4 regions of the Modestobacter sp. SYSU DS0657 genome follow, and region 2 is predicted to be linked to each of the others. Evidence: predicted binding sites of a transcription regulator. Region 2 holds the regulator's gene; each other region holds the start of a gene.
What was found. Region 2 encodes LexA, which represses DNA repair genes until DNA is damaged. Its sites were predicted from a motif close to TCGAACANNTGTTCGA; they were not measured.
Positions count from the first base shown of each region.

Region 1 (7,232 bases), on a different contig from region 2:
AAGCCGTTGCCCACCGGTGGCTCGGCGGCGGCCAGCGCCGGCGGTGCGTCGTCCCCGGCGAGGGCCTTGGTGGCCAGCACGTGGCAGGCGGCGACGACCGTGTCGGCCCGGATCCGCCGGCCCGACTCGGTCAGCACACCGGTCACCCGGCCGTCGTCGACCAGCAGCCGGGTCGCGCCGTCGCCGAGGGTGACCCGCCCGCCGTCGGCGGCCAGCCGTGCGGCCAGCGCCTCGGTGAGCCCGCCGGAGCCGCCCACCGGGTGCCCCGGCGGGACGTCGTGCAGCAGCGCGACCCACGCGACCATCGCCGCCGTGCCCGGCTCGGACATCGGGGGCCCGGACTGGGCGCCGAACCAGGCCAGCGCCGCCTTGAGCCGCTCGCTGGTGAACCACCGGTCCAGCAGGGCGTCGCCGGAGCCGAGGAAGTCGGTGGCGATCTCCCCGCCCGGGGTGCGCGGCTGGCCGCGCCGCGGCGCGCCGACCGGCCAGAGGTGCCGGACCAGCCGGCTCATCGCCGGGCGGTCGCCGAACGCCTTGACGACGGCGGCGCTGCGTGGCCCCCAGACCTCGACGAACCGGCGGTAGGCGGCGGCGTCGGCATCCCCGCAGGCCGCCGCGATCGAGGCGCAGGTGGCGTCCAGGTCGACGGAGAACACCAGGGGACGGCCGTCGGGACCCGGGTCACCGGGCACCGGGGCGGGGGCGAAACCCCACGGGTCGCAGTCGACGTAGCGCAGCCCGAAGCGCTCGAGCTCGAGCTCCTCGACCACGCCGCTGTGCCGGATGATCACGTGCGCGCTGGACCCGCGGTCGACCCGCACCCCGGGCCAGCGCTCGACGGTGGAGACCGCGCCGCCGAGCACCTCGTCGCGCTCCACCACCTCCACGCGGAGGCCGGCGCGGGCCAGGTGGCAGGCGGCGACCAGGCCGTTGTGCCCGGAGCCGATGACGACGGCGTCGACGGCGCTGTCGGTGCTGATCAGGCCCTCCGGGCAGCCGGGGTGAGCGGGAGGCGGGCGCCGAGGATGGCGAAGGGCCGGGAGTCGCCCGGGAAGTGGTAGCCGCGGGCCAGGTCGACGAAGCCGTCGGCGTGGTAGAGCCGGAACGCCTTGGTGTCGGTGTCCGGGGTGCTCAGCAGCGCGGCCGGGTAGGGCAGGCCGGCCACCAGCGCGTGCAGCAGCTGGCGGCCGATGCCCCGGCTCTGGTGCTCGGGCAGCACGTGCAGCTCGCACACCTCGAAGGCACCGGGCAGCCACTGCTTGGCGGTGCGCCGGTCCAGCGCGTTGCGCACCTGGTCGTGCCACCACTGGCCCGGCTCGACCAGGTAGCCGTAGCCGAAGCCGACCAGCTGCTCGGCGGTGTCGTCACCCTCGGCGAACGCGCCGACGGCGCGGAAGCCGGGGCGCTCGGTGTGCTGGACGGCGTAGCCGTAGCGGCCGGCGACGACGGACTCGCCGTAGCCCATCGCGGCGCCGTAGACGGCCAGCGCCTCGTGCAGGTGCTCGCGCAGCCAGCCGGCCGGGAGCTCGGTGACCCGGGTGGCGGGGGTGGTGCCGGTCATCGGAGGCCCTCCTGGGGGACCGCGGGCCCGGGGCCGACCTCGGCGGCCGTGCCGGCGGTGAGCTGCAGCAGCTCGTCGTAGGTGGTGGGGAAGACGGCGTGCGGGTGGCCGGCCGCGGCCCACACCGTGGAGTACCGGGCGAGCTCGACGTCGACCAGGGTGCCGATCGGCGCGGGGTGCCCGACCGGGGCGACCCCGCCGATGGCCTGCCCGGTGTGCTCGCGGACGAACGCCGGGGTCGCCCGGGCGAGCGACGGCACGCCGAGCAGATCGGCCACCAGCGCCTCGTCGACCCGGTGCGCCCCGCTGGTCAGCACCAGCACCGGGTGCCCGCCGGCGTCGAACACCAGGCTGTTGGCGATCGCGCCGACCGGGACGTCGAGCGCGGCGGCGGCGGCCGCGGCCGTGCGGGCGCTGTCGGGCAGCAGGCGGACCTCGCCCGGGGCGCCGGCGGCGCGCAGCGCTCGCACGACCTCGGCGACCCGGGGGTGGTGCGGGGTCTCCTCCGCTGCGGTCATGCCGGCGATCCTCCCACCGCCGGCCGGGACGTGCGCCACCGGTGATCAGCCGGCGGTGGCTGCCCGCGTAGGCCGGCCGATCGGGTGCGCCACTCGAGTGCAGCCGCTGTAACGACACGGACAGGACACGCCCGCTCCGGCTTGACGCCCCTCGACGGGTCCGGTCTACTCATCGGTGTTCGAACACGTGTTCGAACACCGGTCGCACACCCTGTCCGGCGCCCTCCGGGGCGCTTCCCCGCCGGGCAGGTGCGGGGCCGGTGGGGGCGAGAGGCGGGAGTCTGTCATGAGCCGGGTGCTCGTCGGGGCCGGTGGCCGCGTCGGTGAAGAGGTCCAGGTCGAGCGGGGAGCCGAGGGGCCGGCGCAGTTCTGGCGCGGTTCGACCCGCTACGTGGTGGGGGAGCTGCTCGACTCCTGGGTGGAGACCTCCCCCTGGTGGCAGACCGGCACCGGGCCGGGGGGCGCGTCGGCGGAGCTGGTGGCCACCCGTCAGGTGTGGCGGGTGGAGGCGGTCCGGGCCGGCCGGTCCCGGATGAGCTTCGCCGGGGTGTTCGACCTGTCCTGGGAGCCTGCGGACAACCAGTGGCTGCTCGTCCGGGTGCACGACTGATGGGCGCCGCCCGGGCCCTCCCGGCCGCCGCCGACGGGCAGCTCCCGTTGCTCCCGCCGCTGCCGGCCGCCGCCGCCCAGTTGCTCGGCCAGGCCCACCGCGGGCTGGCCGAGGCTGCCAGCAGCCCCGATGCGGCCTGGCGGTACGCGACCGCCCACCTGGCCGCCCTGCGTGCCGCGGCGGCCGTGCTGGCCGCCCGCACCCGGCCCGAGGCCGGGCGGCGCCGTCCGCGCAGCGCCTGGGTGCTGATCGGTCAGGTCGCCCCCGAGCTGACGGAGTGGGCGGCGTTCTTCGCCGCCGGGGCGGCCAAGCGCGCCGCCGCCGAGGCGGGGCTTTCGCACGCGGTCACCGAACGGGAGGCCGACGACCTCGTCCGGGACGTCGGCACGTTCCTCGGCGTCGTCGAGACCACGATCAGCCGCCCGGCACCGGCGGCGCCCGCACGCCTGCGCGCGGTCGACCCCGGCTCCCGCCGGCGCGGCCCGGGTCGTCCCGGCTCAGGCCCCGCCTCGTGAGCGACCCCTTCGTCCACCTGCACGTCGCCTCCGGGTACTCGATGCGCCACGGCGCCAACCACCCGGCCGACCTGGTGGCCCGGGCCGCCGAGCACGGCATGGGGGCGCTCGCGCTGACCGACCGCGACGGCCTCTACGGCGCGGTCAAGTTCGCGCTGGCCTGCCGGTCGGCCGGCATCCGGCCGCTGTTCGGCGTCGACCTCGCCGTCGACCCCGTCGCCGGCGGCGAGCCGGGGGAGACCGGGCGGGTCCGCTCGGCGGAGCTGCACCGGGCGCAGCACCCCGCGGGCCGCCGGTCGCCGGCCCGCGGCGGAGCCAGCGTCGACCCCCGGCTGCCCCGGGTCACCTTCCTGGCCCGCGACGGCGCCGGCTGGCGCTCGCTGTGCCGGCTGACCAGCGCCACCCACCTGGGCGGCACCCGCGGCGAACCGGTCAGCTCGCTGGCCCTGGCCGGGGAGCACGCCGCGGGGCTGCTGGCGGTGCTCGGCCCCGACTCGTCGGTGGGCCGGGCCCTGGCCGCCGGCAACGCCGACCTCGCCCGCGCCCGGCTGGCCGCCTGGCGCGCGGTCCTCGACGGCGGGGAGGGTGGCGGAGGGCTGGTGCTCGAGGTCGTGCACCACCGCGGCCGGGGCGACCGGGCGCGCGCCCAGGCGATGCTGCGGCTGGCGGCCGAGACCGGCGTGCCGGCGGTGCTCACCAACGCGGTGCGCTACGTCGACGCGCTCGACGCCCCCACCGCCGACGTCCTCGACGCCGCCCGCCGGCTGGTCCCGCTGGGGCAGCGGCACGTCGACCGGCGGACCGCCGAGGGCTACCTGAAGTCGGGCAAGGAGATGGCCGAGCTCGCCGCGGAGCTGGCCGGGCCCGACCGGGACGCGGCGCTGCGGCTGCTGGAGACCACCGCCCGGGTCGCCGAGCAGTGCGCCGTCGACGTCCGCGCCGACCTGGGGATCGGCAGCGTCCGCTACCCCGAGCTCGACGTGGTCACCACCGCCGCCGAGCGGGGGATGGGCCCCTCGCAGGTGCTGCGGGCCCGCTGCGAGGCGGGCTTCGGCCGGCGGGCGATGACCCCCACCGCTGCGGTGCGCGAGCGGCTGGCCGACGAGCTGGCGGTGATCGACTCCCTCGGCTACCCCTCCTACTTCCTCACCGTCGCCGACGTGGTCGCCCTGATCAAGGGCCTGCGGGTGCGGGCGGCGGCCCGGGGATCGGGCGCCGGCAGCCTGGTCACCTACCTGCTGGGCATCTCCGACGTCGACCCGATCCGCTACGGCCTGCTGATGGAGCGCTTCCTCTCCCCGCTGCGCCACCAGCTGCCCGACATCGACATCGACGTGGAGTCCGCCCGGCGGATGGAGGTCTACGACGCGGTGATCGAGCGCTTCGGCGCCGACCGGGTCAGCTGCATCTCGATGATGGACACCTACCGGGTGCGGCACGCCATCCGCGACGTCGGGGCAGCCCTCGGGCTGCCCCCGGCCGAGATCGACGCGGTGGCCAAGGCGTTCCCGCACATCCGGGCCGACCAGGTGCACGCGGCGCTGCGCGACCTGCCGGAGCTGCGGGCCAGCCGGCTGGGCTCCAAGCGGTCGGGCGGCTCCGGCGATCTCGACCTGCTCTTCGACCTGGTCGCCCGGCTCGACGGGCTGCCCCGGCACATCGCCCTGCACCCGTGCGGGGTGCTGCTGTCCGACGCCACGCTGCTGGACCGCACCCCGGTGGAGAGCAGCTACCTGGGCTACCCGATGAGCCAGTTCGACAAGGACGACGTCGAGGAGCTCGGGCTGCTCAAGCTCGACCTGCTGGGCATCCGGATGCAGTCGGCGATCGCCCACGCGATGGACGAGGTGGCCCGGGTCGACGGGCAGCAGGTCGACATCGACGCCGTCCCGCGCGACGACCCGGCCACCTTCGAGCTGATCCGCAGCACCCGGACGCTGGGGATGTTCCAGATCGAGTCCCCCGGGCAGCGGGAGCTGGTCGGCAAGTTCGCACCCGCCACCTTCGAGGACCTCATCGTCGACATCTCGCTGTTCCGGCCCGGCCCGGTCAAGAGCGACATGGTCACCCCGTTCCTGCTGGCCCGGAACGGCTGGCGCGACCCGGAGTACCTGCACCCCGCGCTGAAGCCTGCGCTGGAGCAGACCGCCGGGGTGGTGGTCTTCCACGAGCAGGTGCTGATGGTCGTCGCGGCGATGACCGGCTGCTCGCTGGCCGAGGCCGACGAGGTGCGCCGGGCCCTGGGGGAGAAGGACGCCCACCCGGAGGTGAAGGCCTGGTTCGCCCCGCGCGCGCTGGCCGAGGGCTTCCCCGTCGCGGTGGTCGAGCAGGTGTGGGAGGTGCTGGTCGCCTTCGGCTCCTTCGGGTTCTGCAAGGCGCACGCCGCGGCGTTCGCGCTGCCCACCTACCAGTCGGCCTGGCTGAAGACCCACCACACCGCGGCGTTCCTGGCCGGGGTGCTCACCCACGACCCGGGGATGTACCCCAAGCGGCTGATCCTCGACGACGCCCGCAACTTCGGGGTGCGCGTGCTCGGCCTGGACGTCAACGCCTCCACCGGGGCCTACCAGGTGGAGCGCGTGGACGGCGACCGGGACGACGAGAGCGATGCCGGGGCGGCGGGGTGGCAGCGGCCGGAGTGGATGCCCGCGTCGATGCCCGCCCCCGCGCGGTACGGCATCCGGCTGTCGCTGGCCGACGTCAAGGGCATCGACGACGACGAGGTGGGCCGGATCGTCGCCGGGCAGCCGTACCGCTCGCTGGCCGACTTCTGGACCCGGGCGAACGTGTCCCGGCCGGTGGTGGAGCGGCTGGTCCTCGCCGGGGGCTTCGACTCGGTCTACGGCTTCGGGGTGCGCGACAGCGAGGCCGGCCGGCCCGCCCGCCGGCGCCAGCAGCTGACCCGCCGCGACCTGCTGCTGCAGATCGGCGAGCTGGACCGGTGGAGCCGCAGCGGTCGGAAGGCCGGCAGCACCGGCCAGCTCGGGCTGGACCTGTTCGGGCTGGAGGACGTCGGCGGGGAGCCCGGGGGAGAGGGTGCCGGCGGGGACGGCGGGCCGCCGGAGTTCGTCCCCTCCGGCCTGCCGGAGTTCACCGACGCCGAACGGGTGCGCGCCGAACTGGAGGTGCTGGGGCTGGACGCCAGCCGGCACGTCATCGACTTCTACCGGCCGTTCCTCACCGCGCTCGGCGCGGTCCCGGCCGGGGAGCTGCTCGGCTGCCGGAGCGGGTCGGAGGTGCTGGTGGCCGGGGTGAAGGTGGCCACCCAGACCCCACCGATCAGGTCCGGCCGGCGGGTGGTGTTCGTGACCCTCGACGACGGCACCGGCTGCGCGGACTCGACCTTCTTCGAGGACGCCCAGGGCCCCTACGCCGGCACGGTCTTCCACTCGTGGCTGCTGGTGGTCCGCGGGGTGCTGCGGCGCACCGGCCCACGTGGGGTGTCCCTGCGCGCGACCGGGGCCTGGGAGCTCCCCGCGCTGCACGAGGCGTGGGAGACCGGCGGGCCGGCCGCGGTGGCGGAGCTGATGGCGGCCCCGGGGGAGTACACCGAGCAGGCGATCGCCGGGGCGGCGGCCTCGCACGGCTCACGGCCGGTGGTGGTGCGGCCGGTGCTGGTGCACCCGACCGGGTTCCGGATGTCGCCCTATGCCGACATCAGGCCGGCCGGCGACGACGCCGCGACCGCGGCCCGCCGGGCAGCGGCAGCGCCACCGCGGAAGCTGTGGCACTCCAGCCCCGGCAGCTCGGGGCGATGAAGAAGGACCCCACCGCCCCCCGCCGCTCGCACGCTCGCGGCGGGACCCTGCGGCGGGGCCGACGGGTCCGGTGGGCTGCGCCGGGGTGCTTCTTCAGGCGGGGGCCCAGGCCAGCAGCAGGCGCCAGCGCTCGCCCTCCTGGCGGTGCACCTGGAAGTCGCGGCGGCCACCGAAGCGGGGCTCGGGTCGCGGGTAGTCCTCCGCCCGGGACATCGCGAAGACCCTGGCGTCCTCGTCGCAGTCCGCGGTGAACGTGTCGGTCGGGTGCCC
Region 1 covers NZ_JBJHAG010000006.1:13,712-20,943, reverse strand. The annotation lists gene ACI79A_RS05850 (phytoene desaturase family protein) at 1-947, opposite strand, end outside; gene ACI79A_RS05845 (GNAT family N-acetyltransferase) at 980-1,561, opposite strand; gene ACI79A_RS05840 (YbaK/EbsC family protein) at 1,558-2,079, opposite strand; gene ACI79A_RS05835 (DUF6504 family protein) at 2,366-2,689, shown strand; gene ACI79A_RS05830 (SAV_6107 family HEPN domain-containing protein) at 2,689-3,204, shown strand; gene ACI79A_RS05825 (DNA polymerase III subunit alpha) at 3,201-6,962, shown strand; gene ACI79A_RS05820 (hypothetical protein) at 7,056-7,232, opposite strand, start outside.
Region 1: the regulator LexA is predicted to act here: its motif matches at 2,259-2,274, upstream of ACI79A_RS05835 (DUF6504 family protein).

Region 2 (7,232 bases):
GCGGCGGACTCGCCGGCCGGGGCCGGTGGCCAGCTCGACCACTGCGCGGCGCGACCTCGTCCGGTCGCGCCGCGCAGTGCTGTCCCGAGATGGTCACGGAGAGGTCACGGTGCCGGTACCGTGACGTCGTGGCGAGCGGAGCGGTGCGCGTGAGCGGCAGCGCCGCCGGTGACCCCGCGTCCCGAGCCCCGCGGGTGGTCAGCATCGGCCGGCCCCCCTGGTGGCTGGCGCTGGTCTCCGCGCTCGTCGCGGCCGGCATCACCGTGGACCTCCTCGCCGGTGGCCGGCTGGAACGGCTCGACGTGGCGGTCTCCGAGCAGGTCGGCTCCTGGGGGCTGCGCGACTCCGCCGCCTACTGGCCGGTGTGGGCGTTCACCCAGACCGGCGGACGGGTCACCATCCTGCTGGTCCTGTTCGGTCTGGTCGGCTGGCTCTTCTGGCGGCAGCGCACGGTGGCCCCGCTGGTGCGCGTGCTGCTGGCCCTCGCGCTGCTGACGGCAGCGGTCTACGCCTTCAAGTGGGGCACCGGCCGCACCGCCCCGGCCTATCCGGGCTCGTACTTCCACCGGGGCGGGGAGAGCTTCCCGTCCGGGCACGTGGCGAACGCCGTGCTGATGTGGGGCGTGGCCCGCTGGCAGGTGGTCCAGTACGGCCTGCAGCCCCGCCTGCAGCGGGCGGCCTGGCTGCTCAGCGTGCTGGGGCCGGTGGCCACCGGAGTGGCCATGGTGGCGCTGAACTTCCACTGGGTCACCGATGCAGTGGTGGGAGCGGCCGTCGGCATCGTGCTCTTGGGCGTGGTTCACGCACTCGACGCAGTCGTGGTGTCACGCTGGGTCCGTGCCAGAGTGGGCCGGCCGCACGCGTAGCCGCGCCGGCCGCCGTTGCCTGGCGGACGGGGCGCTCCTCGCCCTGCCCGCGGCGGTCCTGCTCGCGGTCCTGCCGCCATCGGCGGCGCTCGCCGAGGAAGCCGCGCCGAGCACGCGCTGCACCATCACCGACCCGCGGCTGCCGGAGATCTCCGGCCTGGCCAGCGCCGGGGAGACGCTCCTGGCGATGAACGACGGTGGTGACCGGGCGGAGGTCTACGTCCTCGACACCTCCTGCGCCGTCGCGGAGGTGCGGTCGGGGAGCGTCGACCCGTACGACCCCGAGGACCTCGCCCTGGCCGCGGACGGCACGGTCTGGCTGGCCGACATCGGGGACAACAACGCCGCCCGGGAGACCGTCGCGCTGATCGGGCTGCGCCCCGACGGCAGCACCACGCTCACCCGGCTCACCTACCCGGACGGGGCGCACGACGCCGAGGCACTGCTGCTGGCGCCTGACGGCACGCCGTACCTGGTGACCAAGGAGGTGCTCGGCGCCTCCGGCGTGTACCGCCCGGATGCGCCGCTGGCCGACGGGGCCACGGTGCCGATGACCCGGGTGGTCGGGCTGGGCCTCACCCTGACCGGCACGCCGGGCGGGCCGGTCGGCCGCGCGGGGCAGCTGCTGGTGACCGGGGGCGCGGTGTCGGCGGACGGGCAGCGCATCGCCCTGCGCACCTACACCGACGCCTACGTCTGGACGCTGACCGGTTCCGACGTGCCCGGCGCGCTGTCCGGCGCGCCGGGCCGGATCGCCCTCCCCGACTCGCCGCAGGGTGAGGCGATCACCTTCGCGGCGAACAACCGCGACCTGCTGGTCACCAGCGAGGGGCTGCCGGCGCCGGTGACCCTGGTTCCGGTGCCGGCTGAGCAGGCTACGAGCACCCCGATCGATCCGGCTCCCAGTGCGGGACCGACCGGGGAGCTGGTGACCGCGGCTCCCGGCGTCGCCCCGGTGACGGCCGGCATCATCGCGGCCGGGGTGGCTACCGTGTTCGTCTGGATCGGCGGGAAGATCCGCCGCCGGCGGGAGTGACCGGCCGCCGGCGGGAATGACCCGGCCGGCGGCCGACGGTGGCGTCAGACCCGGCGCAGCACGGTCACGACCCGGCCGAGGACGGTGGCGTCGTCGCCGGGGATCGGCGCGTAGGCCGGGTTGTGCGGCAGCAGCCACACGTGCCCGTCGCGGCGCTTGTAGGTCTTCACGGTCGCCTCGCCGTCGATCATCGCCGCGACGATCTCGCCGTTCTCGGCGGTGGGCTGCTGGCGGACCACCACCCAGTCGCCGTCGCAGATCGCGGCCTCGACCATCGAGTCACCGGTCACCTTGAGCATGAACAGCGTGCCCTCGCCGACCAGTTCGCGCGGCAGCGGGAAGACGTCTTCGACGGCCTGCTCCGCCAGCACCGGGCCACCGGCGGCGATGCGGCCCACCAAGGGCACGTAGGTGGGTGCCGGGGCGCCCGCCTCGTCGACGCCACTGCCCGCACCGGCGGCGGCGAGCACATCCGCCGAGGCGTCGGCACCGGCGGTCACGCCCTGCTCGCCCGGCAGCCGGACGTCCAGTGCGCGCGGCCGGTTGGGGTCGCGGCGCAGCCAGCCCTTGCGCTGGAGCACCGAGAGCTGGTGGGCGACCGAGGAGGCGGAGGAGAGGCCGACGGCCTCGCCGATCTCGCGGACCGAGGGCGGGTAGCCCCGGCGTTCGATGGAGTCGCGGATGACCTCCAGCACCCGGCGCTGGCGCTGGGTGAGCCCGTCGCCGGCCTCGCCGCGGTCGGGGAACTCGCGCACGGCCGCACCCCCGGTGTCCGCTGCGGGCTCCGCCGCCTGCCCGGCCGGGCGCCTGCGTCGGCTCGACCCCTTGCGCTCGTCCGCCGTCCGGCCGTCGACCGCCATGTGTCCTCCTCGTCCGGCTGCGCGCGCAGCTGCCCGGTGGCATCCCGCCTGCCGGGGCGGGGTGGGACGCCGTCGTGGTCTCCCTGCGCACGGTAGCGGCTCGACGGCGGGTGTTCAAACACGTGTTCGAACACGCGCCGTGTCGGTGCACTCCTGTCGGTGCCGTGCGGTAGACATCGCACAGACGTTCGAATCGAACAGGCGTTCGAGGTCGCACCCGAGGGTGCCTGCTGTGAGGAGTGCACCGATGGTCATCGCCGAGTACCCGGACACCACCGTCGCCCCGCTCCGCCCGCCGCTCCGGCTGGTCTCGCCGGCGCCGACCGCCCGGGCGGGGTCCGCTGGCCGGGTCGGGCCCCGCCCGGCCCGCCGCTCGCAGGTGCGTCCTGGTGGGCGGCCGATGTCCTCACCGGGGGGCGCGGTCGCGCGGCCCGTCCGCGGTGGCGACTGCGGCCCGCCCCGAGCCGTCGCTCCGTGCCCGTCGGCCGGGGAGTGGGCGGAGCTGCCGCTGCGACTCACCCGCCGCGGCCGGCGCGCGGTGGCGGCGCTGTCGGTGGCGGTCGGCCTGGGGGTGGCGGTGGGCACGCTCGCGGTGGTCGCCGACGGGGAGCCCGCGCTGCAGTTGGCCGGCGCCGGCACGGTGGTGGTCCAGCCCGGCGACACGCTCTGGTCGATCGCCGGCGACCTGGCGCCGGACGAGGACCGGCGCGCGGTGGTCGACGCGATCCTCGATCGCAACGACCTCCAGGACGTCGTGCTGCAGCCCGGTCAGGTGCTCGAGCTGCCCTGATGAGGTGCGGCGGGCCCGTCGCCGGGGCCCGGGCTGTGACGGATGGGTGCGCGAGCGGCGGGCGGGTCAGCTGCGGAACACGACACGCACGACAGGGCTTGCACACCTGTAGGGGTGGCCGTACGGTTCCACCACAACATCTAGTGCTTACACGGATGTAAGTCGTCCACAGCCGCTCCACACGTTCTCCCCGGGCCATCCACCGGATGTCCCCGGAGCAGTCCACAGGAGCGGTCCACGGGCCGGTGTCCCACGGTGTCACAGCACCGCGGTGATCCCGGTCGCGACACCTCGGGAGGAGGTGGACCGGCAGTGCGTTGCCCCTTCTGCCACAACCCCGACAGTCGCGTCATCGACTCGCGCGAGACCGACGAGGGCGCGACCACCCGGCGGCGGCGTTCGTGCCCCGGCTGCGGGCGGCGGTTCACCACCGTCGAGGAGGCGGTCCTCGCCGTCGTGAAGCGCAGCGGCGTGAGCGAGCCGTTCACCCGCGCGAAGGTGGTCGCCGGTGTCCGCCGCGCCTGCCAGGGCCGTCCGGTCGACGAGCACCAGCTCGCGCTGCTGGCCCAGCAGGTCGAGGACGCCGTCCGCGCCACCGGGTGTGCCGAGATCCCCAGCCACGAGGTCGGTCTGGCGATCCTGGGCCCGCTGCGCGACCTGGACGAGGTCGCCTACCTCCGCTTCGCCAGCGTCTACCGGAGCTTCAGCTCCGCTGCGGACTTCGAGAAGGAGATCGCCGAGCTGCGGGCCGCCGTGCGCGCCCGAGCCGGTGGGGCACCTGCCACCGAGGACGGGCCGCCAGGCGCGGCCGCCGGGTCCTGAGGGCGCCGCCCCGAACTGTCACACCCCCCGACTACACAGGTCTCGACGAGGAGACCGCACCGCACCACCCGGCTCCGGCACCCGCCGGCTTCCCCAGCCGCTCCGCCCGCACCGCCGCTCAGCTCGACGCCAGAGCACGAACACCAGGGAGCCCTCGCACGATGACCGAGACAGCCGACCGCCTCGCCACCACCCGGACCCGTCGCAGCCCGAAGGCGCCCACCCGGGGCAAGGGCCTGAAGGTCAAGCGCGTCTTCACCACTGCCGGTGTGCACCCCTACGACGAGGTGGTCTGGGAGCGCCGCGACGTCGTCATGACCAACTGGCGGGACGGCTCGATCAACTTCGAGCAGCGCGGCGTCGAGTTCCCGGCCGAGTGGAGCATCAACGCCACCAACATCGTCACCACCAAGTACTTCCGTGGCGCGGTCGGCAGCCCCCAGCGCGAGACGAGCCTCCGCCAGCTGATCGACCGCGTCGTGCTCACCTACGGTGCAGCCGGCCGCGAGCACGACTACTTCGCCTCCGAGGGCGACGCCGAGATCTTCGAGCACGAGCTCACCTGGATGCTGCTGCACCAGGTCTTCAGCTTCAACTCGCCCGTCTGGTTCAACGTCGGCACCGCCTCGCCGCAGCAGGTCAGCGCCTGCTTCATCCTCGCGGTCGACGACACGATGGACTCGATCCTGAACTGGTACCGCGAGGAGGGCCTGATCTTCAAGGGCGGCTCCGGTGCCGGCCTGAACCTCTCCCGGATCCGCTCCTCCAAGGAGCTGCTCTCCTCCGGTGGCACCGCCTCCGGCCCGGTCTCCTTCATGCGCGGTGCCGACGCCTCGGCGGGCACCATCAAGTCCGGTGGCGCCACCCGCCGCGCGGCGAAGATGGTCGTCCTCGACATCGACCACCCCGACATCGAGGAGTTCATCGAGACCAAGGCGCGCGAGGAGGACAAGATCCGCGCGCTGCGCGACGCCGGGTACGACATGGACCTCGGCGGCAAGGACATCACCAGCGTCCAGTACCAGAACGCCAACAACTCGGTCCGGGTCAACGACGAGTTCATGCGCGCGGTCGAGGAGGGCACCGAATTCGGCCTGCGGGCCCGCTCCGACGGCTCGGTGATCGAGACCGTCGACGCCCGCGAGCTGTTCGGCAAGGTCACCCAGGCGGCCTGGGAGTGCGCCGACCCGGGCATCCAGTACGACGACACGATCAACGACTGGCACACCAACCCGGAGACCGGGCGGATCAACGCGTCCAACCCCTGCTCGGAGTACATGAGCCTGGACAACAGCTCGTGCAACCTGGCGTCGCTGAACCTCATGAAGTTCCTCAAGGACGACGGCACGTTCGACTCGAAGAACTTCGTCAAGGCCGTCGAGCTGATCATCACCGCGATGGACATCTCGATCTGCTTCGCCGACTTCCCGACCGACCCGATCGGGGAGACCACCCGGGCCTACCGGCAGCTGGGCATCGGCTACGCCAACCTGGGCGCGATGCTGATGGCCACCGGCCACGCCTACGACTCCCGGGGCGGGCAGACCCTGGCCGCGGCCATCACCTCGCTCATGACCGGCACCGCCTACCGCCGCTCGGCGGAGCTGGCCGGTGTCGTCGGCGCCTACGACGGCTTCGCCCGCAACGCCGACGCCCACGCCCGGGTCATGCGCAAGCACGCCGCGGCGAACGACGCGATCCGCCCGGTCGGTGCCGACGACGCCGACGTGCTCAAGGTCGCCACCCAGCAGTGGCAGGACTGCCTGGCCATCGGTGCCGAGAACGGCTGGCGCAACGCGCAGGCCTCGGTGCTGGCGCCCACCGGCACCATCGGCTTCATGATGGACTGCGACACGACCGGCATCGAGCCGGACTTCTCGCTGGTCAAGTTCAAGAAGCTGGTCGGCGGCGGCTCCATGCAGATCGTCAACCAGACGGTGCCGCGGGCGCTGAAGAGCCTGGGCTACCAGGAGGAGCAGGTCGAGGCGATCGTCGAGTACATCGCCGAGCACGGCCACGTCGTCGACGCCCCGAGCCTGCGCCCGGAGCACTACGAGGTCTTCGACTGCGCCATGGGCGAGCGCGCCATCTCCCCGATGGGGCACGTCCGGATGATGGCCGCGGTCCAGCCGTTCATCTCCGGCGCGATCAGCAAGACGGTCAACATGCCGGAGTCGGCGACCGTCGAGGACGTCGCGGACATCTACTTCCAGGGCTGGAAGATGGGCATCAAGGCGCTGGCCATCTACCGCGACAACTGCAAGGTCGGCCAGCCGCTGTCCGGTGGCAAGGGCAAGAACGACGGCACCAAGGCCGAGGCCGCGGTCGAGGAGACGGCGCCCACCGCCACCGCCGCGCTGGCGCACCCGGTGCGCAAGCGGCTGCCCAAGAAGCGGACCAGCATGACGACGTCGTTCAGCGTCGCCGGCGCCGAGGGCTACATGACCGCCGGCATGTACGAGGACGGCAGCCTCGGTGAGGTCTTCCTGAAGCTCGGCAAGCAGGGCTCGACCCTGGCCGGGGTGATGGATGCCTTCTCGATCGGCATCTCGATCGCGCTGCAGCACGGTGTGCCGCTGGAGACCTACATCCAGAAGTTCACCAACATGCGCTTCGAGCCGGCCGGCATGACCGACGACCCGGACATCCGCATCGCCCAGTCGGTGATGGACTACATCTTCCGTCGCCTGGCGCTGGACCACCTGCCGGTGGACAAGCGGGCGAACCTCGGCATCTTCAGCGCCGAGGAGCGGGCCGCTCAGGTCGCCGGCTACGACACCTCCGCCGCCACCCCGCAGGTGACCGAGGAGGACGAGGTCGACGTCGAGGCGCTGCGCGGCTCGGTGCCCACCGAGGCC
Region 2 covers NZ_JBJHAG010000009.1:15,124-22,355, forward strand. The annotation lists gene ACI79A_RS07775 (phosphatase PAP2 family protein) at 129-866, shown strand; gene ACI79A_RS07780 (hypothetical protein) at 838-1,902, shown strand; gene lexA (transcriptional repressor LexA) at 1,947-2,762, opposite strand; gene ACI79A_RS07790 (LysM peptidoglycan-binding domain-containing protein) at 3,010-3,552, shown strand; gene nrdR (transcriptional regulator NrdR) at 3,865-4,374, shown strand; gene ACI79A_RS07800 (vitamin B12-dependent ribonucleotide reductase) at 4,536-7,232, shown strand, end outside.

Region 3 (7,232 bases), on a different contig from region 2:
CACCTCACGCATTGGTGATCACCCCTGCCAGTTCCTCGAACGCGGCCAGGCTGTGCCCGGCGACGAAGTGGTCGACCGACGGCAGCGCCGCCACCATCCCGCTGGTCAGCGGCTCGTAGCCGGAGCGGCCCTTGTGCGGGTTCACCCAGACGACGGCGTGCGCGAGCCGGTGCAGCCGGGCCATCTGCTCGCCCAGCAGCTCCGCGCCCCCGCGCTCCCAGCCGTCGCTGCACACCACGACGACGGCGCCGCGGGCGGTGCCGCGCTGGCCCCAGCGGTCCAGGAACGCCTTCAGCACCTCGCCGATCCGGGTGCCGCCGGACCAGTCGGGGATCGCCGCGCCCCCGGCGGCCAGGGCACGGTCGGGGTCGCGCAGCCGCAGCTCGCGGGTGACCCGGGTGAGCCGGGTGCCGATGGTGAACACCTCGGTGGACGCCGGGCGGGCCCGGACGGCGGCGTGCGCGAAGCGCAGCAGCGCGTCGGCGTAGGGGCTCATCGAGCCGGAGACGTCGATCAGCAGCACCACCCGGCGCGGCCGGGGCCGGGCCCGGCGGTGGTGCAGCCGGCGCACCTCACCCCCGTCGCGCAGCGCCCGGCGCACGGTGCGGCCGGCGTCGACGGTGCCGTGCGGGGAGGGGCCGCGACGACGTGACCGGCGCATCGGGGTGGCCGGGGCGAGCAGCGCGAACAGCCGGCGGAGCTCGGCGCGCTCGGCCGTGGTCAGCTCGGCGACGTCCCGGTGGCGCAGCACCTCGTCCCCGCTGGCCTTCGTCGCCAGGTCCGAGGGCTCCTCGCCGGGCTCGCCGCCGTCCCCGCTGCCCAGCGGGGCGATGTGCGCGACCTGCGGCGGCTCGGCGGGTGCGCCCCGCCGCATGCGCGGCGCCTCACCGGCGAACCAGGCGGCGAACGCGGCGTCGTAGCGGTCGAGGTCGTCGGGGCTGCCGCACAGGGTCAGCCGGCCGGCCCAGTAGACGGCGGTGGCGTCGAGGACGTCGAGGTGCGCCACCGCGGCCAGCATCGCCTCGACCCGGTCGGGCGAGGCGGCGACCCCGGCGTGCCGCAGCGTGCGGGCGAACCCCAGCACGGTCGAGACGACGTCACCCACCGAAGAGCGCCCCCCGGGCCAGCGAGCGCACCCGCTCGCCGTCCTCCCGGTACTTCAGCACCGCGCCGAGGGTGCGGGCCGCGGTGTCCGGGTCGAGCTCGCGGCAGCCCAGGGCGTGCAGCGCGCTCGCCCAGTCCATCGCCTCGGCGACACCGGGGGGCTTGAGCAGGTCCAGCTCACGCAGCCGGCCGGTCGCCTGCGCGACCTGGCGGGCCAGCTCCTCGGTCACCTCGGGCAGCCGGCGGCGCAGGATCGCGACCTCGCGCTCGAAGTCCGGGTGTTCCAGCCAGTGGTAGAGGCAACGGCGCTTGAGCGCGTCGTGCACCTCGCGGGTGCGGTTGGAGGTGAGCACGACCAGCGGCGGCGTCTCCGCCCGGATGGTGCCCAGCTCCGGGACGGAGATGGTGAAGTCGCTGAGCACCTCCAGCAGGAAGGCCTCGAACTCGTCGTCGGCCCGGTCGACCTCGTCGACCAGCAGCACCGACGGGGCATCCTCCAGCGCCTGCAGCAGCGGGCGGGCCAGCAGGAACCGCCGGTCGTAGAGCCCGGCCTCCAGCTGCGCCACGTCGTCGGGGGAGGCGGCGGAGCCGGTCGCGTGGGCGGCCTCGGCGGCGCGCAGGTGCAGCAGCTGGCGGCCGAAGTCCCAGTCGTAGAGGGCGTGGCTGGCCTCCAGCCCCTCGTAGCACTGGAGCCGGTACAGCGGCCGGCCGGTGACCTCGGCCAGCGCCCGGGCCAGCGCGGTCTTGCCGACGCCGGCCTCGCCCTCCAGGAACAGCGGCCGGTGCATGACCAGCGCCAGGTACGCCGCCGTCGCCAGGCCCTCGTCCGGCAGGTAGCCGGTCGACTCGAGGGCGTCGGCGAGCGCGGCGGGGTCGGTGGGCTGGGTCACGCTCCGCAGCATCTCACCGCTGACGGCGGCGGGTCACTCCTCGGCCATCGCCGGCAGGTAGTCCTCGTAGCTGGCGATGACGTCCTCCAGCTCGATGACGTCGGGGAAGTCGGCGACGTCCTGGTGCCGGCGGAGGAACCGCACCGTGCGCAGCACGACGTCCTCCTCGTCGTCGGTGCCCAGCCGGTCGAGCGCCTCGGGGGTGAGCGTGAACCAGGTGGTCACGTCGTCGGCCTCGGTGGCCTGCACGACCACGTACTCGCGCTCGCCCTGTGCCCTGATCTCGATGTCGTCGTCCGCCACGGGGGACCCCCTACCCGCGTCGGCTGCGGGAAACGCAGGTCAGGCGGGCGCGGGTGGGCACCGCGGGTGCTGGGGGAGGATGGGCGTCATGCCGGAGACCCCGACCGACGACCTCTCCCTCGGCGACGACCTGCGCGCCTTCATCGACGCCTCCCCCTCCCCGGGGCACGCGGTGGCCGAGATGGTCCGCCGGCTGGTCGAGGCCGGGTTCACCGAGCTGGTCGAGACCGACAGCTGGCAGCTCTCCCCGGGCGGGGCGCACTTCGTCGTCCGGCGGGGCGGCAGCCTGATCGCCTTCCGGCTGGGGACCGGACCGCTCGCGGAGAGCGGGATGCGACTGGTCGGCGCGCACACCGACTCCCCGACGTTCCGGGTGCGGCCGCACTCCGACGTCCGCCAGGCCGGGTACCGGCTGGTGGGCGTCGAGCCGTACGGCGGCGGGCTGTGGCACACCTGGCTCGACCGCGAGCTGACCGTCGCCGGCCGCGTGGCCCTGCGCGGAGGCGCGGAGGCACTGGTCGAGCTGCCGGGGGCACCGCTGCGGCTGCCGTCGCTCGCGATCCACCTGGACCGCAGCGTGCGGGAGGGGCTCACCCTCGATCCGCAGCGGCACCTGGTCCCGGTGTGGGACCGCGACCTGGGCACCGAGCCGGGGCTGCGCGAGGCGGTCGCGGCAGCGGCCGGGGTGGGGGTGGACGACGTCGTCGGGCACGACCTGGTGCTGGCCGACACCCAGCCGGCGGCCCGGACCGGCGCCGACGGCAGCTGGGTGGCCGCGCCGCGGCTGGACGACCTGGCCTGCTGCCACTCCGGGCTGACCGCGCTGATCGGCGCGCCGGCCGGTGAGCGCACGCAGCTGCTGGTCTGCAACGACCACGAGGAGGTGGGCAGCGGATCGATGTCCGGGGCGCGGGGCAGTTTCCTGGAGGACGTCGTCGACCGGCTGGTGGCCGCCACCGACCCGGGGAACGCCCAGGCCGTCCACCGGACGATCGCCCGGTCGGTGCTGGTCAGCGCGGACATGGCGCACGCCGTGCACCCGACCCGCGGCGAGCGGCACGAGTCGGCGCACACCCCGCAGCTGGGTGGCGGGCCGGTGCTGAAGGTGAACGCCAACCAGGCGTACGCGACCGACGGGGTGGGCGGCGCGTGGTTCGCCGAGCGCTGCGCCTCGGCGTCGGTGCCGGTGCAGTGGTTCGTCAGCCGCGCCGACCTGCCGTGCGGCAGCACCATCGGCCCGCTGACCGCGACCCGGCTGGGCATCGCCACGGTGGACGTCGGCGCGCCGATGCTGGCGATGCACTCGGCACGTGAGCTGGCCAGCGCCCGGGACGTCCCGCTGATGGTCGCGGCGCTCACCGCCTGCTTCACCGACTGACGCCGCCGGCCCCTCAGTACGGCGGTGGGGTGGTGACGGCGGTCAGGCCGGTGGGCGTGGTGACGGTGAGCGCACCATCGGCGGCCAGCTCGTGCCGCCAGCCGGGCGCCTGGGGCTTGCCGCGGTGGTTGGTGGTGCAGTAGCCGGTCAGGTTGGTCGCGCTGGTCGGGCCGTCGGGGTACGGGACGTCGTGGTCGAGCTCGCCGCCGCGGGGCACCCTGCGGCGACAGCCGGGGAACCGGCAGCGGCGGTCGCGGGCGCGGACGAACCGGTCCAGCTCAGCGCCCGGCCGGTAGCCGGCGGTGGGGCCCGGTGGGCGCAGGCCGGGCCGTCCGGACAGGTCGTGGGTGCACTCCGCCGGGCGGCGCCGGCAGGCAGGTGCGTCGCAGGAGGCGGCGCGGCGCAGCTCGGGGAGGCCGGCCAGCCCGAGGAAGGCGCCGGTCAGCGCATCAGCCAGCACGAGCCGCGGCCGGTCGGCGAGGCCGCCCCCGCCCGTCCGGGTCAGCAGGTCGGCCAGCAGAGCCCGCTGCCCGCTGCTCGCCGCCTCCAGCGCGGCCAGGGCGTCGGCGGCGGCGCCGACCTGCCCGGTCCGACCGTGCTGCCAGGCGGCTTCGTCGGCGGCGTCGGCGCGGCAGGCGTCGGCGACCGCTCGACGGGCGTGGCCGAGGACCTCCTGCGTCGTGCGCAGGGCAGCACCCGCCCGCTCCACGGCACGGTCGGCCGTCGACCACCAGCCCTCCCCGGGCAGTGGCGCGGTGCCCTCGGGACCCAGCGTCGGTGGTTCGGGGGCGGATGGTGGTCGCTCCGCGCCGTCGGGTGAGGCGTCCCGAGCGGGCTCCTCAGCCCAGCGGGCGAGCACCCGACGCTCGAACTCGGCCCACCCGGGGTCCGGCCAGAACTCCTCGGACCCCCCGCCCGGCGGCCGGTCGCGGTCGGGGCTGAGCGTGACGGTCGGGGGCCCGCCGTCCGGGGCGGGGGCAGGGGGAGCGGCAGGGGCAGGGGGAGCGGCGGGGGCAAGGGCAGCGGCAGGGGCAGAGGCAGAGGCAGAGGCAGAGGCAGAGGCAGGGGACGCGTCGGCGGCGTCGGCGGAGGGGTCGATCGCGTCGGAGTCGGCTGTGGCGGCGTCGGCGGAGGGGTCGATCGCGTCGGAGTCGGCTGTGGCGGCGTCGGCGGAGGGGTCGATCGCGTCGGCGGCGGCGGCGGCGTCGGCGGAGGGGTCGATCGCGTCGGAGTCGGCTGTGGCGGCGTCGGCGGGCGCAGCGGCGCTGCCGGACAGGGCGCGCAGCAGGGCGCGGACCACCTCGGCCGGGACGACCTGGCCGTCGACCTCACCGGGCGCGTCACCGCCGAGCATCGTGGCGACGGACGCCACGACGTGCAGCGACACCTGGACCGGCGGCATGTTCCGCTCGCCGGGGCGCAGCACAAGGTCGAGCAGGCAGTCGGCCATCTTCTGCCCGCGGGTGCGCTGGTCGCCCGGTTCGTCGAGCGCGTCCGCGTACGCACCCAGCGCCCGGAGGAGCGCGTGCGCCTCGGGAACGGTGAGCAGCGCGGCGATCTCAGCGGTGCCGTCGGTGCGGCCCGACCGCAGGTGCACGCCGCGCTCGGCGATCGCGCGGGAGAGCCTGCGGGCGGCGGCCCGGGCGTCGCGCCGGAGGACCTCGCGCCGCGCCTTGGCGCCGAGCTGCGCCGGCGTCGTCACCCGCCCGGCGGCCCACTGCAGCAGTGCCGCCTCGACGTCGGCGCGCACCGCGTCGTCCTCGATCGGGGCGACCTTGTCCAGCAGCGGCCACAGGTGCCCGGGATGCAGTGCGCCGGCCTCCAGCGCGTCCAGCGTCCGGGGCAGCCGGTGCACCAGCGTCAGCGACCGCTCGAGCAGCGACTCCGCCGCCTCGGCGCTGATCGACAGCGCCACGACGAGCTCCTGCGCGGCCCACTCGCTCACCGGCCGGAGCACCTCGGCCCGGGCAGCCCAGCGCTCGGCGCTCATCGAGCCCGGCTCACCCTGGGGCCGGTCGACCGAGGCGGGCCGCGACGCGGCGAACTCGGCCACCGCACGGGCGCGCCGGGCGGTCTGGCGCGCGATCTCCCGGTCCGCGGCCTGCACTGCGCCGAGCGGCCCCGCCGCGAGCCCGACCGGCGGGGCGGCGCGGATCCGCTCCTCGGTCGTCACGTCCACGTGTTCGATCATACGTTCGAAGAACGGTCGCGACAAGCCCGTGAGCAGCACGGATGCGGCTGCGCCGACAGCGAAAACCGACCCGGTCCGCACTCCGACGGGTCACCATCTCCCCATGGACGGACAGTTCGCCGGCTCGACGGCCGAGGCCTACGCACACCACCGCAGGGACGTACCGGGCGAGGTGCTGGACCAGCTGGTCGCCCACCTGGGGCTGGCCGCCACGGACCGGGCCATCGACCTCGGCGCCGGCACCGGGCAGGTCGCCATCGGTCTGGCCGCGCGGCTCGGGGGCGTGCTCGCCCTGGACCCGGAGCCGGACATGCTGGTCCAGCTCCGCCGCCGCCTCGCGGCCGGAGGGACGGCGAACGTGGTGTGCGCACTGGCCGCCGACCACGACCTACCGGGCCTCGCCGGCGTGGTCGGCACGAACTGGGGGCTGCTCACCGTGGCCAACGCCCTGCACTGGATGGACGCCGCCGCCGTCTTCTCCACCGCCCGGCCACTCCTGCGGCCCGGTGGGGGCATCGCCGTCATCACCCACGGCACCCCCCTGTGGCTCGGCGAGCAGGACTGGGCACGAGCCCTACGCGCTCTGCTGGAGCGCCGATTCGGCCCGGCCCCGGGCACCTGCGGCACCGACGCGGAGGCGCTCGCGGAGCGGCGGGCGCTGCTGAGCCGGGCGGGCTTCTCCGACGTCGAGGTGCTGCACCACCGCTACGCGGCCCCGGTGGACGCCGATCACGTGCTCGGCAACCTCGCGTCGGCGATGTCCCCGGGCCAGCTTCCGCCCGAGCGCAGGCGGGAGCTCGAGGAGGACGTCCGCACCGCGCTGGCGCCGCACGCCGGGTCGATGGTCGAGGAGGCCCCGGTCACCGTGCTGGTGGGGCGCAGCTGACCACCCACCCCTGACCACCCGGAGCGCGCCCTGCGGCACACTCTCCGTCGTGCTCACCGAGGACCGGCAGGACTCGTCGTGGCGTCCCGCGCCCGACCGTTACGAGCAGACCCAGTACCGGCGGGCCGGGCGCAGCGGCGTGCTGCTGCCGCCGGTCTCGCTGGGCCTGTGGCAGAACTTCGGCGCCGACCGGCCGCTGGAGACCGCCCGGGCGATCCTGCGACGGGCCTTCGACCTCGGCGTCACGCACATCGACCTGGCCAACAACTACGGCCCGCCCTACGGCGCCGCGGAGACCACCTTCGGCCAGGTGCTGCGCAGCGACCTGGCGCCGTACCGGGACGAGCTCTTCATCGCCACGAAGGCCGGCTACGACATGTGGCCGGGCCCCTACGGCGACGGCGGGTCGCGCAAGTACCTGCTGGCCAGCCTCGACCAGTCGTTGCGCCGCACGGGCCTGGAGTACGTCGACGTCTTCTA
Region 3 covers NZ_JBJHAG010000019.1:33,131-40,362, forward strand. The annotation lists gene ACI79A_RS13200 (XdhC family protein) at 1-12, opposite strand, end outside; gene ACI79A_RS13205 (vWA domain-containing protein) at 5-1,105, opposite strand; gene ACI79A_RS13210 (AAA family ATPase) at 1,098-1,994, opposite strand; gene ACI79A_RS13215 (hypothetical protein) at 2,028-2,297, opposite strand; gene ACI79A_RS13220 (M18 family aminopeptidase) at 2,386-3,675, shown strand; gene ACI79A_RS13225 (DUF222 domain-containing protein) at 3,689-5,854, opposite strand; gene ACI79A_RS13230 (class I SAM-dependent methyltransferase) at 5,970-6,752, shown strand; gene ACI79A_RS13235 (aldo/keto reductase) at 6,802-7,232, shown strand, end outside.
Region 3: the regulator LexA is predicted to act here: its motif matches at 5,859-5,874, upstream of ACI79A_RS13225 (DUF222 domain-containing protein).

Region 4 (7,232 bases), on a different contig from region 2:
ATCACCGTGCCCTCGGCCTACGCCATCTCCGTCCTCGAACGCCGGACGGCGATCGTCCGATGAGCACCTCGACCACGGTCCTGTTCGACGACCTGGGCCCCCGGGGGCGCGCCCGTGTGCGCGCGGCCACCGTCGGCGGTTTCCTGCTGGTGGCCGCCGTCGTCGCCGTCGTGCTGTGGCGGCTGGGGGTCAACGGCCAGCTGGACGGGCAGCGCTGGGCGATCCTGTTCGACTCCCGGACCGGAGTGCCGCAGCGGTTGTGGGACGGCCTGCTGAACACCCTGGAGGCCGCCGGGTACGCCATGGTGCTGGCCGTCGCGCTGGGCGCCGTGCTCGCCGTGGGACGGCTCTCCGACCACCGGCTGCTCCGGTGGCCCTGCCTGCTGATCGTCGAGTTCTTCCGGGCGGTGCCCCTGGTGGTGCTGCTGCTGTTCCTGCTGCTGGGCGCACCCACGACCGGGCTGGACGTCAGCCGGCTGTGGACGCTGGTCTTCGGGCTGACGCTCTACAACATGGCCGTGCTGAGCGAGATCTTCCGCGCCGGCATCCTGTCGATCGACCGGGGGCAGAGCGAGGCCGCCTACGCGCTGGGCATGCGGAAGACCACCGTGATGACCACGATCCTGGTGCCCCAGGCCGTGCGCCGGATGCTGCCGGCGCTCATCAGCCAGCTCGTGGTGCTGCTGAAGGACACCGCGCTCGGGTTCATCATCGCCTACCCCGAGCTGCTGCAGTCCGCGTCGAACCTGGTCAACTTCTACGGCTCCCGCTACCAGCTGCAGCTCTACGCCGCGGCGGTGGCCGTCTACATCGTGGTGAACCTCCTGCTGTCGCTGTTGGCCACCCGGCTGGAGCGCCGGCTGGGCCGTTCCGCGCGGAGCCCCGCCGGGATCCCCGAGGACACCGACGGAGAGCCGGACGCTGTCGCCGGCCTGCCGCCGGCCCGGGGCTGACCGCGTCCGACCCGCCCGATCCGGGACTGCGGGGTCAGACAGGTCAGACAGCGCCGTAGTCGACGCGACGGCTTGGCAACTCCCGCCGGTGGGACCGAGGTCTCCCGCTGCCGAGAACTGGGGTGTGACCGCCTCCCCCCTCGCCGCGAGGTTCGACATGGACTACGACCTGGACCACACCTCGCAGCTGTTCGTGAACCGGCTCCGGACGTCCGCCGCGAACTTCGCCGCCGCCGCCGGCGCCGAGGAGGCGATCGTCCGCGAGGCGGTGCCCCCGGCCCGCCACCGCCGCTCCCGCTGCCGCGTCGTGCTGCGCTACCCCGGCGGCCGGGAGAACGACGTGACCTTCCTGGGACCGGTCGTCTCCCCGGACCTGGGCAAGTACCTGTCGATGTCGGAGTTCGACGCCTCCATCGAGCGGTGGCTGAGCTCGGGCCAGCAGCGCAGCCGCCGCTGGCTGGTGCCGGACGACGAGGCCGCCGACGGTGTCGCGGTCGACGTGACGGCCTGGCTGGACCGCGCCCCCGGCGCGTTCGTGCCGCGCCCTCGCTGACCCGTCGTGTCCGGCTCCGCGAGGGGGCGGATCCGGGCACCACGCACGCACTGCGAGCGCCTGACGACACGGGCCGGTGCGACGTCCTGGACGTCGCACCGGCCCCGGCGGCATTCGCGGCACCGCTCACCCGCCGGAGCCGCCCCCGCCGAGCATCCAGCTGCTCTTGTTGACCGCCCCGCGGGTGTCGGGCGCCTGGTTCTCCGCGCCCGCGCCGCGACCCGGCGGGTCGTTGCTCGGATGTTCCGGCTCGGACATCCGCTCCCAGCGACGCCGGCGGCTCCCCACATAGAGGACCGATGCGACCACCACTGCGACGGCGAGCAGCACGAGGACCCACTCCACAGACGACCTCCGTTCGACGGCCCACCGGCGGGCTCCTGTGGAACATGCCCCGCGATGTCGACGGGAACCGCCCCCGATCGTCAGGGGAGGGAGTCCTCCCAGACGTCGCCCGGCCGGGCCGCACGACGGCCGTGCCCACGCACCTGCCCCTCCCCCACCTCGGGGCCGGCGGACGGGCCCCCGTCATCCGCCTCGGCCGTGAGGTCGTCGAGCCGTTCGTCCTCGGCCAGCAGGTCGGCGGCGAGCGCGTCCAGCGCTTCCCGGACCACGTAGCCGGCCAGTCCACCGCCGTAGCCCTTCCGGGCCAGCATCCCGACCAGCCGGCGCTCGGCGGTGACCCGGTCCAACCGGCGCATCGACGGCAGCTTCCGCTCGACCAGCCTGCGCGCGGCGTCCCACTCGTCCTGCGGGTCGACCTCAGCGACCGCAGCGGCGGCCACCTCGTCGTCCACGCCCTTGGCCCGCAGCTCCGCGGCGAGCGCTCGGCGGGCCAACCCTCGGCCCGACTGCCGTGAGCTCACCCATGCGGCGGCGAACGCCGCGTCGTCGATCAGCCCGACCTCGGTGAACCGGTCGAGCACCGCCGCGGCGGCCTCGTCGGGGATGTCGCGCTTGGCCAGCAGGTCGGCGAGCTGCTTGCGGGTCTTCGACGCACCCGTGAGGGCGCGCAGGCAGATCGCGCGGGCAGCCTGCTCCGGGTCGCCCAGATCGTCCTCCGCGTGCCCCGGAGCCTCGTCACTTCCGGAGCGACGGCGCTCGGGTCGGGGGCGCCGCGCACCCCGGTCATCTCCTCCCGACCAGCCACCGGCCGACCGTCCGGAACGACGACGGCCGGCGCGGCGGGTCTCCCCGCCGGCCGGCCGTGCGTGCTCCTCGGCCGGCCCGTCGCTGGCGAACAGCGATTCGGACACGGCGGGGATCAGAAGTCGGCCGGGACGGCGTCCTCGGCCGGGGCGTCCAGCGGCGCACCGATGCCGAGCTTCTCCTTGATCTTCTTCTCGATCTCGTCGGCGAGGTCGGGGTTGTCGCGCAGGAAGTTCCGGGCGTTCTCCTTGCCCTGGCCCAGCTGGTCGCCCTCGTAGGTGTACCAAGCGCCGGACTTGCGGACGAAGCCCTGCTCCACGCCCATGTCGATGAGGCCACCTTCGCGGCTGAAGCCGTGACCCCAGAGCAGGTCGAGCTCGGCCTGCTTGAACGGGGCGGCGACCTTGTTCTTGACGATCTTCACCCGGACCCGGCTGCCGACCGCCTCGGTGCCCTGCTTGAGGGTCTCGATGCGGCGGACGTCGAGACGGACCGAGGCGTAGAACTTCAGCGCCCGGCCACCGGTGGTGACCTCCGGCGAGCCGTAGACCACGCCGACCTTCTCGCGCAGCTGGTTGATGAAGATCGCGGTGGTACCGGAGTTGTTCAGCGCACCGGTGATCTTCCGCAGCGCCTGGCTCATCAGCCGGGCCTGCAGACCGACGTGGCTGTCGCCCATCTCGCCCTCGATCTCGGCGCGGGGCACGAGCGCCGCGACCGAGTCGATGACGATGATGTCGAGCGCGCCGGAGCGGATCAGCATGTCGGCGATCTCGAGCGCCTGCTCACCGGTGTCTGGCTGGCTGACCAGCAGCGCGTCGGTGTCGACACCGATCGCCCGGGCGTACTCGGGGTCGAGCGCGTGCTCGGCGTCGATGAAGGCCGCGATGCCGCCGGCGGCCTGGGCGTTGGCCACCGCGTGCAGGGCGACCGTCGTCTTGCCGGAAGCCTCGGGGCCGTAGACCTCGACGACGCGGCCGCGCGGCAGGCCGCCGATGCCCAGGGCGATGTCGAGCGCGACGGAACCGGTCGGGATGACCTTCATGGCGATCTCGGGCGAGTCGCCGAGACGCATGACCGAGCCCTTGCCGAACTGCTTGTCGATCTGGGCGAGGGCCATGTCGAGGGCCTTGTCGCGGTCCAGGGTTGCTGCCATGGTGGCCACCTTCGGGTGTCGCTGTCTGCGGGTCGTCGCCGACGCTAGGACGGGGGTCTGACACTTTCGCCGGGCCGACCTCATCTGTGGACGAGCACCGGACCTGTGGACACCGTAGGCCGAACAGGTGTTCGAAGCCAGCGACACGCCGCCCGGCCGCCCCACGCGCCCCACCGGCCGGGGTCGGCACCCCTCAGCGGGCGGAGCGCACCTCGTCCGCCGCGGCCCGGGCGGCGTGCACGGCCGGCATCCGTCCCTCGACGAACTCGATGAGCGCCAGCAGGTGCGGCACCAGCTCGACCCCCGCGGCGGTGAGCCGGTACTCCACGTGCGGCGGGATCGACGAGCGCACCTCGCGGTGCACCCAGCCGTCGCGCTCGAGGGTCTGCAGGCTCTGGGCCAGCATCTTCTCGCTGACCCCCTCGATCCGGCGGCGCAGCTCGCCGAACCGGTGCGGGGACTCGGCCAGCGCCGAGAGCGCCAGCAGCGACCACTTCCCGGTGACGTGCTCGAGGGCCTCGCGCGACGTGCAGGCACGCCGGAAGACGTCCGCGACCAGCTGTTCGACCGCCTGCTCCACGGAACCCCTCCCCTCCGGTACCGCCTGCGAGTGTACGGTGCGACCGACCTGCACTAACGATTAGTTAGTGCCCGCCACCCAGCAGCCACCACCCATCGGAGGGCCCCTTGATCACCGTCACCGGAGCCAGTGGCCACCTCGGCCGGCTCGTCGTCCTCGGCCTCCTCGACGCCGGCGTGCCCGCCACCGAGGTCGTCGCCGTCGTGCGCACCCCCGCCAAGGCCGCCGACCTCGCCGACCGCGGCGTGCAGGTCCGCCAGGCCGACTACGCCGACCCGGCCGCCCTGGAGACGGCCCTGCAGGGCACCGACCGGCTGCTGCTGGTCTCCGGCAGCGAGGTGGGGCAACGCGTCGCCCAGCACGGCAACGTGCTGCAGGCGGCGAAGGCGGCCGGCGCGCAGCTGGTCGTCTACACCAGCGCGACGCGGGCCGACGACACCCCGCTGCCGCTGGCCCCCGAGCACATCGCCACCGAGCGGCTCATCGCCGAGGCCGGCATCCCCGCCGTCGTGCTGCGGAACAACTGGTACCTGGAGAACTACGACCAGCAGATCCAGCAGGCGGCCAGCACCGGGGAGCTGACCGGCAGCTCCGGCAGCGGGCGCATCGCCGCCGCCACCCGGGCGGACTACGCGGCCGGTGCGGTCGCCGTGCTCACCGCCGACCGGCCGGAGACCGGCGTGCTGGAACTGGGCGGGGACGAGGCGTTCAGCCTCGCCGACCTCGCCGCCGTCGTCGCGGCGCAGACCGGCCGCGAGGTCGTCTACCGGGACCTCAGCCCCGAGGAGCACCTGCGCACGCTGACCGAGGCGGGGCTGCCCGAGGCCACCGCCGGGTTCGTCGTGGCGCTGGACCAGTCGATCGCCCAGGGCGCGCTGGACACCGGCAGCACCGACCTGCACCGGCTCATCGGCCGGGCCCCGACGACCCTGGAGCAGTACGCCCGCACGGTCCTGGGCTCCTGAGCCGCCGGCGTCCCGCCGGAGCGGCCTCAGCGGTCCTTCGGCGGGACGTCGTACTCCTTGCAGATCTCCAGCCAGACGGTGCGCACCGGCACGCCGGCCTCGATGGCCTCGGCCGCCGTCCGCCCGCCGAGGGCACCGAAGGAGTGGTCGCGCACGACGCTCTGCGACCGCATCGAGCCGAACTGCTGCTCCATCCGGGACCAGAACTCCTGCAGACGCACGGCGAGCACGGTACCCGCCGGCGGCGCCCGGCCTATCCTCGGCGCATGGTCCCGAGCACCGGCTCCCCCACCTGGGACACGATCCTGGAGATCGGGATCGTGTGCGCACTGGTCGCCTGGCTGGTCCTGATGTGGCGCAGCTACCGCAACCGGCGCTGAGCCGCCCACACCACCACCAGCGGGACGACGAGCGCGGCGCTCACCGCCGCCACCAGCCCGAAGCCCCCGCCCGCCAGCAGCGGCCCGCCGACCGCTCCGGCCAGCGCAGCCCCGAGCCCCATCAGCAGGTCGGTGGCCCCCTGCGCGGTCGGGCGCAGTTCGTCGGGGACCGACTCGGTGACCAGGGTCGAGCCGGCCACCAGGCCGCACGACCAGCCGACCCCGAGCAGGAACAGCCCGACGCCGAGCTGCCAGGCGGCGCCCGGCGGGGCGGTGCCGGCCACCAGCGCCGCGAGCAGCAGCAGGGCACCGCCCAGCGCCACGGTCGCCGAACGGCCGAACCGGTCGGCCAGCCAGCCGACCACCGGGGAGAACAGGTACATCCCGGCCACGTGCACGCTGATCACCAGGCCGATGACCCGGAGCGTGGTGCCGTCGGCGTGCTCGCCGCCCGCACCCATGTGCACCGGCGTCATGACCATCAGCCCGACCATCACCGAGTGCGCGACGACGACGGCGGTGACCCCGAGCCGCCCGTCCGGCGTGGCCCAGACCGCGCGCAGGGCACCCATCGCGCCGGCCCGGGGCGCGGGCCCGACGGCGGGCGCGGTCGCCGCGAGGCGCCGGGCCAGCAGCAGGGGGTCGGGCCGCAGCAGGACCAGGACCTTCAGGACGACGGCGACGAACACGACGACCGGTAGCACGAACGCGCCACCGAGCGCGGGCAGGCCCAGGGCCCGGCCGAGGTCGTCCCCGGGGCCGGCCAGGTTCGGCCCGAGCACCGAGCCGATGGTGGTCGCCCAGACGACCAGGGACAGGGCGCGGCCGCGGTGCTCGGGCTCGGCCAGGTCCGCGGCGGCGTACCGCGCCTGCAGGCCGCTGGTCGTGGCCGCACCGAAGAGGAGCAGGCCGGGCAGCAGCAGCGCCAGCGACGAGAGCGCCGCCGCCGCGACGACGACCAGCGCCCCCAGCACGGCGACCCCGTAGCCGAGGGCCAGCCCGGCCCGCCGGCCGGCGCGGTCGCTGACCCGGGCCAGCGGCACGGCGATCAGCGCCGCGCCCAGCACGCTCGCGGTCTGCCCCAGGCCGGCCGCGGCGTCGCTGCCGGCGACCTCGCGGGCGAGCAGGCCGCCGACGGTGATGCCGACGGTCACCCCGAGTCCGCCCAGCGCGACTGCGCCGGACAGGACGGCGACCGTGCGGCGCTGCGCGGCCGCACGGTCCGGGATCGTCGTCGGCACGGTCACGGCGGCGAGTGTGCCGCAGCCGCCGACCCACCGGCGCAGGAGCACCGGCGGGTCGGCGGCACCGTCAGCGGATGCGCACCGAGTCGGTCAGCCGGACGTCGTCCGAGGCCGCACCGACCAGCACCGGGCGGGTGCCGCGAGCACGCTCCCACCGGTCCTTGCGGGCGTTCCACACCGACAGCTGCCGCTCGTCGACCTGGACGGTCACCCACTGACGCTCCCCCGGTGCGAGGGTCACCCGGTCGAAGC
Region 4 covers NZ_JBJHAG010000032.1:38,842-46,073, reverse strand. The annotation lists gene ACI79A_RS17200 (amino acid ABC transporter permease) at 1-63, shown strand, start outside; gene ACI79A_RS17195 (amino acid ABC transporter permease) at 60-953, shown strand; gene ACI79A_RS17190 (hypothetical protein) at 1,078-1,506, shown strand; gene ACI79A_RS17185 (hypothetical protein) at 1,633-1,851, opposite strand; gene ACI79A_RS17180 (regulatory protein RecX) at 1,932-2,762, opposite strand; gene recA (recombinase RecA) at 2,771-3,811, opposite strand; gene ACI79A_RS17170 (winged helix-turn-helix transcriptional regulator) at 4,005-4,391, opposite strand; gene ACI79A_RS17165 (NmrA family NAD(P)-binding protein) at 4,499-5,356, shown strand; gene ACI79A_RS17160 (DUF3046 domain-containing protein) at 5,383-5,577, opposite strand; gene ACI79A_RS17155 (MFS transporter) at 5,718-6,983, opposite strand; gene ACI79A_RS17150 (beta-glucosidase) at 7,048-7,232, opposite strand, start outside.
Region 4: the regulator LexA is predicted to act here: its motif matches at 3,931-3,946, upstream of recA (recombinase RecA).